One region of the Sulfuriflexus sp. genome, then DNA from elsewhere that is predicted to be linked to it. Evidence: predicted binding sites of a transcription regulator. Region 1 holds the regulator's gene; the other holds the start of a gene.
The links. The regulator FNR, encoded in region 1, switches genes on or off when oxygen is low (the NO sensors DNR and NnrR bind a similar motif). The targets are predictions, from matches to a motif close to TTGATNTANATCAA.

Region 1 (3,412 bases):
ATGAAATTTCAGATCCGCGCAGGCCTGGTCGATTCTTTCCGCAATCGGGTGTTCGCGGGTGGGCGGGTAGGGGAAGTCCGGCGTCGAACGCGGTTCGGCAAGGGGATGCCCGACCACGCGCCCTGAGATCCCCACTTCTGTTTCTGCCTTTGTGTAATAGGGTTCAAGGTCGGCATAACGAATCGGCCAGTCCGCCACATTCGCGCCTTCGATCTCACCGAAGCTGGCGTGCAGGTGGAAGTCTTCCGGCTTGAGGCGGTAAAAGAAACCACTCATAAAATTTGAGGCACCGCCGACACAATTGCCGTTCCAGAAGTCCCAGCCCGATTCCGCGGTCGGCGTCGCCTCCCAGCCATCGCGGCCTGTGTCCTCGATGACGTGTTGTTCATCTTGCAGCTTCGGTGTGTAGACACTGCGCCGGCAACAGGCCAGTTCGTCTTTATAGAAGTCTTCTTCCCTGAACCATGGCCCCTTCTCCAGCACCAGCACCGAGTACCCTGCTTCGGCCAGGGTTAGCGCGACCGGGCCGCCACCGGCGCCGCTGCCAACGATGCAAACATCATAGACCTTGCTCATAAGCGGTAATACACCTTGTTAGCCGGCGGTTGCGGGAAGCCCGGCTGGTGACCCAGCCACTTCCAGCCAACCCCGTTCGGGTTGCCGCCGTAAGCCGGCGACGTCAGCAGCGCTTCAATAATGTACGCCAACAAGGTAGCTATCCAGTTCTCGCCGGCGCGGCTCAAGGCTACCTTGCGCAGGGTCTTTTCCTTTTCCGCCGTAGCCAGTTCGATAAAACCCGCCGAGTACAGGTCTCTGGCGATGCCGTTCAGCCATTGCACGCCATTTTGAATAAATGCCTTTTCCGATTCTTCGATGCCGTGCAGGTCAATGACGTTTTTCAGATACTGTAGCGCGTGGATCTGACTGGCCCCGGGGGCCTCGCCAGTGGCGGGAAACAAGTGTTCCTGCACAGCGGCCAGGGTGCGCCACGGTTCCCTTGCCTGCCACGCGCTTTGTTTTTCAGCTGCTCCTGCCGGCACCGCAGCCAGCAATGGCAGGGCGGCACACGCAGCAAGGAAACGCCGCCTTGAATTCAGCTGCTGCTGCCTGGCAAGCACCGCGGCCGGAACCTGCCGGTCCCATTCGTCGAGTCTGTTACTCATGTGCGGTCATTGTGGCGTTGTTGTTTATAACCCAGAGGTCAATAAACCTGAGAAAACGACGCTTTGAATATTCACCCTCTTGCAAAAATCCGGCCGTGTCCCTTGAAGCTAATACCGAGCCATCGCTGTGCGCAATAAAAAAGTGCGGGTAGCCGGTTACTTTCGGAAACGTTGCCAGGAATTCGTGATTCGGGTTCTCGTCACTGACATTAACCTTCAGGACGACGAAATGGTCATAAAGTTTTTTCCTGACGCTTTGATTGTTGTTAATAAAAAGATCCAGCTTTTTACACCACGCGCACCAGTTGCCGCCCAGCTCAATAAGTACACGGCGCTGCGTTGCCGTTGCATTGGCAATTGCATCACGGCCATCCTGAAACGGATCACGCTCAGGGTCATAGTGCTGGCTGTAATCGGGGATACGTTCATCGGCCGCGACAACAGTTGTCGCTGCAATAAGGGCAAAACCAAAGAGAAGTGCTTTCATCACCTGCATGTGACTTTTATTCGCTCCTCATGCTTCTCATGCTCATCCAGGTCGTGAGCATATTGGGTCTGTCAGGCAGCGAGGCTTTCCAGCCCGCTGATATCGAGCAGACGAATGGTCTTGTTATCAATCTCCAGCATGCCGATTTCCTGCAGGTGGGCCAGTTGGCGACTGATGGTTTCGAAGGCCAGCCCGAGGTAATTGCCAATGTCCTGCCGCGTCATCGGCAAGCGAAGTTGATTACCGTCGAAACCACGCTTGAGCATGCGCTCGCGCAGGTTAAGCAGAAAACGCGCCAGCCGTTGCTCGGCCGAGCTGCCGCCGATCATCATGAGCATGCCCTGGTCACGACGGATCTCGCGGCTCATGATGCAGGCCAGGTCGTGTTGCAGGCTGGGCACTTCCTTTTCGAGTTGCTCAAGGGCATCGAATGGCAACTCGCAGATTTCGGTCTTCTCCAGTGCCACGGCGTTACAGCTGTGCAGGCTGGAATCGATCGCGTCGAGTCCGAGGACTTCACCTGTCAGGTGAAAACCGGTGATCTGCTCCTTGCCCTCCACAGTCAGACCGTAGGATTTGATGGCGCCATATTGCAGGGCATACAGGGAATGAAACCTGTCGCCGGTGCGATAGATATAGTCCCCCTTCTTCAGGGGCGTGCGTCTTTTCACCAGGCGGTCCATCAGGGTCAGCGCCTCACCCTCCAGCGATACCGGCAGACACAGTCGACGCACGCCACAGTCCTCACAGGCCGGCTTGACATGGAACACATTATCCGTCGATGTTGGTTTGCTCATTGCGTTTCCGATTCTGTGCTTATTCTTGCTTTGGTAACTATTGTGACCATCCCCGGCAGATAAGTATAGTGCCTAATTGACCGTATAACTCGGGGTATTTTATGCTTATTTACCTGTATTCAGCCTGTTGATGATTTGCCGGCGACGATATACTCTCCAAGACCAATCACGCCATCTGGCAGAGCCTGCATGCCCGAACTTATAGACAGTTTCAACCGCCCTATCGAATACGTCCGCCTTTCGGTGACCGATCGGTGCGATCTGCGCTGCAATTACTGCATGCCCAGGGACTTCCACGATTTCGAAGACCGGGAACATGTCCTGAGCTTCGAGGAGATAGAGCGTGTCATGGCGGCATTTGGTGAACTCGGCGTCAAGCGCATTCGCCTCACGGGAGGTGAACCGCTGGTCCGCAAGGGCCTGCCTGACCTCGCCGCCAGGCTGGCCGCTCTGCCCGGCATTGAAGACCTTTCCCTGTCCACGAATGCCGTCCGCCTCGCCAAACACGCCGAGGCTCTCGTCCGGGCCGGGGTTTCGCGCATCAATGTCAGTCTCGATACGCTTCAGCCAGCGCGCTTCAAGGCCATCACGAACGGCAGGCTGGACAAGGTGATCGACGGCCTGATGGCGGCAAAACAGTCGAGATTTCAACCCATTAAGTTAAACATGGTGGCCATGCGCGGCGTCAATGATGACGAGTTCGGGGATATGGTCGATTTCTGTCTTGAGCACGATTTTACCCTGCGCCTCATCGAGACCATGCCGCTGGGTGAAAGCGGGCTTGATGCCACGGATCACTACCTCGATCTGCAAACCGTCAAGCAGCAACTGGCCGAGCGTTATGACCTGGTGCCGGGCGTCATGGCCGGCGGTGGCCCGGCAAAATACATGCAGGTCGTCGGCACGAATATGCACATTGGTTTTATCACGCCGATCTCGCAACACTTTTGCGAAAGCTGCAACCG
Region 2 (3,412 bases), on a different contig from region 1:
GCGAATCAACAAGCGTCCCGCTGGCAAGACCCGGATACCGGCATCGCTCACTTCAAGCAGGCCATCGGCCTGCATTGGCTCGAGATGGCGTAAGTCCTCTGCGAAGTAGTGACGGGAATCAATCTCCAGTTCAGCATCGATAACAGCAAACTCAAGAGCAAAGTGACAAATCAGGGTCTGGATCACATGACGCCGGACCTTGTCATCCTCGCTCAGGCGCATGCCGCGTAACAGGGGCAGCTGCCCGGCGTCGAGTGCCGTGTAATAGGCCTCCGCCTCGCGCTGGTTCTGGCTATAGCTGTCACCGATCTGGCCGATGGCCGTCACACCGAAGGCCAGCAGGTCACAGTCAGCGTGCGTCGAGTAACCCTGGAAATTGCGATGCAATTTGCCTTCGCGCTGGGCCACTGCCAGTTCATCATCCGGGCGGGCAAAGTGATCCATACCGATGTACACATAACCGGCCTTGCCGAGGTGTTCGATACTGGCCTGCAGGATATCAAGCTTGGTCTGCGCATCCGGCAACTCGGCATCATTGATGCGTCGTTGTGGTTTGAACAGGGTCGGCATGTGCGCGTAGTTAAACAGTGACAACCGATCCGGTTCGGCCTGTAACACACGCTCAAGGGTACGCATAAAACCGGCCACCGTTTGCCGCGGCAGGCCGTACATCAGATCCAGGCTGATGGAACGGAAGCCCTCGGCACGCGCGGCATCGATTACGGCAAAGGTCTCCTCTTCAGACTGGATGCGGTTCACCGCCTTCTGCACGCCTTCATCGAGGTCCTGCACGCCGAGGCTCAGGCGGTTAAAACCGATATCGCGCAACACGGCGATGGTTTCCGCATTGGCCTCTCGCGGGTCGATCTCGATTGAGTACTCGCCGGCTTCATCCGCGGCAAAATTAAACTGTTGATGAAGATGCTGCATCAGTTCAGTCATTTGCGCATGACTGATAAAGGTCGGCGTGCCACCACCCCAATGCAATTGTTCAACGATGCGATCACTATCGAACAGGACCGCCTGCATGGCGATCTCTTTATAGAGGTGTTGCAGATAGGGGACAGCGCGGGCGCGGTCCCTGGTGACGATCTTGTTACAGGCGCAGTAGTAACAAATCGTGTCGCAGAACGGCAGATGCACATACAGCGATAATGGCCGGGAAGGCCCTGCAGCCTGGCTGTCGGCGATACAGGCCCGGTAATCCTGCTCCGTAAAACCGGCATCAAACTGGGGCGCGGTTGGATAGGAAGTGTAACGCGGGCCACTAACGTCGTACTTTTTCAGTAGCTCGAGGTCAAAGATGACTTGTTGTTCGGTTTGTTTCATGCCGCCTCACTGCTGTCTCGTTAATTCCCTCTTCTTCCGGGAGAAGGCTAGTATGCCGCCTCACTGCTGTCTCGTTAATTCCCTCTCCCTCCGGGAGAGGGTTAGGGTGAGGGGATTTAGATTCGATAACACATTGTCTTATTTACCCGATGCTTACTGCTTATCAGGCTTACGTTAACGGGACAGCAATGATGCCGCCTGATTCTATTCCGCTGAATGACGAAAGATTATGCCGCGCCTCTTAACCGGCAGCTATGATCTGGATCAATCCTCGTCGATATCCAGGCCATAGCGATGCGTGTCATTAAGCACGTGCAGCGCTGTTTCAGGTTTCAGCCCTGTTTCCTTTAACCGGCTGCGCGTCGCTGGCCTGTAAATTCGACCTGATGTTCTCTGACCTGCTTCGCGGTCAACAGGAACACACCCTCGCCACCGCGTTCGAAGTCGAGCCAGAGAAACGGCACCTGCGGAAAACGCGTCGCCAGCGTCTCGGCACTGTTACCGACTTCCACAACCAGGATACCGTCATCACTTAAGCGGTTACCGGCCTCGGCCAGGATCTCGACACAAGCATCCAGCCCGTCTTCACCCGATGCCAGGCCCATCGCCGGCTCATGGTTGTACTCGTCCGGCAATGCCGCCATTTCCCCGGCCGACACATACGGCGGGTTGCTGACGATAATGTCATAACGCTGCACCGGCAGGTTCGCAAACAGGTTGGATTCGTAAAGATTTACCGTCCCTTCCAGACCATGTTGTTCAATGTTCTTTTGCGCCACCGCCAGTGCATCCGTCGAGATATCGGCCGCATCAACCTGGGCATACGGAAAGGCGTGGGCACAGGCAATGGCAATACAGGCACTGCCGGTACACATGTCCAGCACGTGGCCAACCTGTTCGGCGTCGACCCAGGGTTCAAATTGCTGCTCGATGAGTTCGGCAATTGGCGAACGCGGTACCAGCACACGTTCATCAACATAAAATGACAAGCCGGCAAACCAGGCCTCATGAGTCAGATAAGGCACCGGGATACGCTGTTCATAACGCTGGCCAAGCAAGTCAAAAACGCGCTGTTTTTCGTCCCGTGTGAGACGCGCGGAAAACAGCTCCGGGGCGAGGCCGTGCTGCAGGTGCAGGGCGTGCAATACCAGTGTCAGTGCCTCGTCAACCGCATTATTGGTACCGTGACCATAGTGCAGCCCGGCTTCGTTAAAACGACTGGCGCCCCAACGAATAAAGTCAGCCAGGCTATGCAGCTCTTCTACAGGCAGTTGTCCCTGGCTCATGAGGTAACACGGGCCACGGCAATTTCTTTCGTGGTCCAGTCATAATGGGTACGTTTGCGTTTGAAGTATTTCTGAATCACCACGCCACGGACACTGAAGGGTTCAGCCAGTTCGACCGTTTCATAGGCAGTGTTTAGCGGTCGCATGTATTTCTTGCCATCCTCCTCAACGTATTGACGAAAATGGGTTTCACCCTGGTAATCGAGCACCACGTAGGAACCATTGCCACAGGGCGCGGCCTGGTCGACGATAATGATCGCCCCATCCTCGAATTCGGGTTCCATGCTATCGCCCAGCGCCTGCAAGGCAAACGGTTCGGTTACATCTGAGGTACATCCACCACTCATGGCTCACTCCTGAACACGGGCCATATATAAGGTGTCTGGCCGCTGTCTAAATCATCAGGCTTGCGAGTCTAGGGCGCGGTGCAGTGAAGTCAAGTAAAAGCGGGGAATCAGCCGGGCTAGCTGGCAAAATCGGCCAGGCGGACCGGCTGGCGGCGAGCCCCCCACTGCCCGGGGGAGGCCTCGAATACGCCGGCGCAGGCTGTGCCACATTGCTTGCAGTGGCCGTGTTTATCCAGCTGCCAGTCCTTCAATTCGTACCAGTCACGGACAATGAGCTTCGCCCCGCAACTGTGGCAATAAGTCGTGCCACCATCGACGTCATAAAGATTGCCGGTGTAGGCATAGCGCACACCGTTTTTGCGGGCAATTTCATGTGCCCGGACCAGGGTTTCGCGGGGCGTCGGTGGCACATTGAGCATTTTATAATCGGGATGAAAGGCCGAAAAGTGC

Region 2: the regulator FNR is predicted to act here: its motif matches at 1,584-1,597, upstream of hemN (oxygen-independent coproporphyrinogen III oxidase).

Annotation. Positions count from the first base shown of each region.
Region 1 covers NZ_JAVVES010000024.1:14,259-17,670, forward strand. The annotation lists gene RQ738_RS06260 (GMC family oxidoreductase) at 1-576, opposite strand, end outside; gene RQ738_RS06265 (gluconate 2-dehydrogenase subunit 3 family protein) at 573-1,163, opposite strand; gene RQ738_RS06270 (thioredoxin family protein) at 1,156-1,650, opposite strand; gene fnr (fumarate/nitrate reduction transcriptional regulator Fnr) at 1,722-2,447, opposite strand; gene moaA (GTP 3',8-cyclase MoaA) at 2,637-3,412, shown strand, end outside.
Region 2 covers NZ_JAVVES010000030.1:15,343-18,754, forward strand. The annotation lists gene hemN (oxygen-independent coproporphyrinogen III oxidase) at 1-1,329, opposite strand, end outside; gene prmB (50S ribosomal protein L3 N(5)-glutamine methyltransferase) at 1,677-2,615, opposite strand; gene RQ738_RS07280 (S24 family peptidase) at 2,612-2,962, opposite strand; gene amrS (AmmeMemoRadiSam system radical SAM enzyme) at 3,079-3,412, opposite strand, start outside.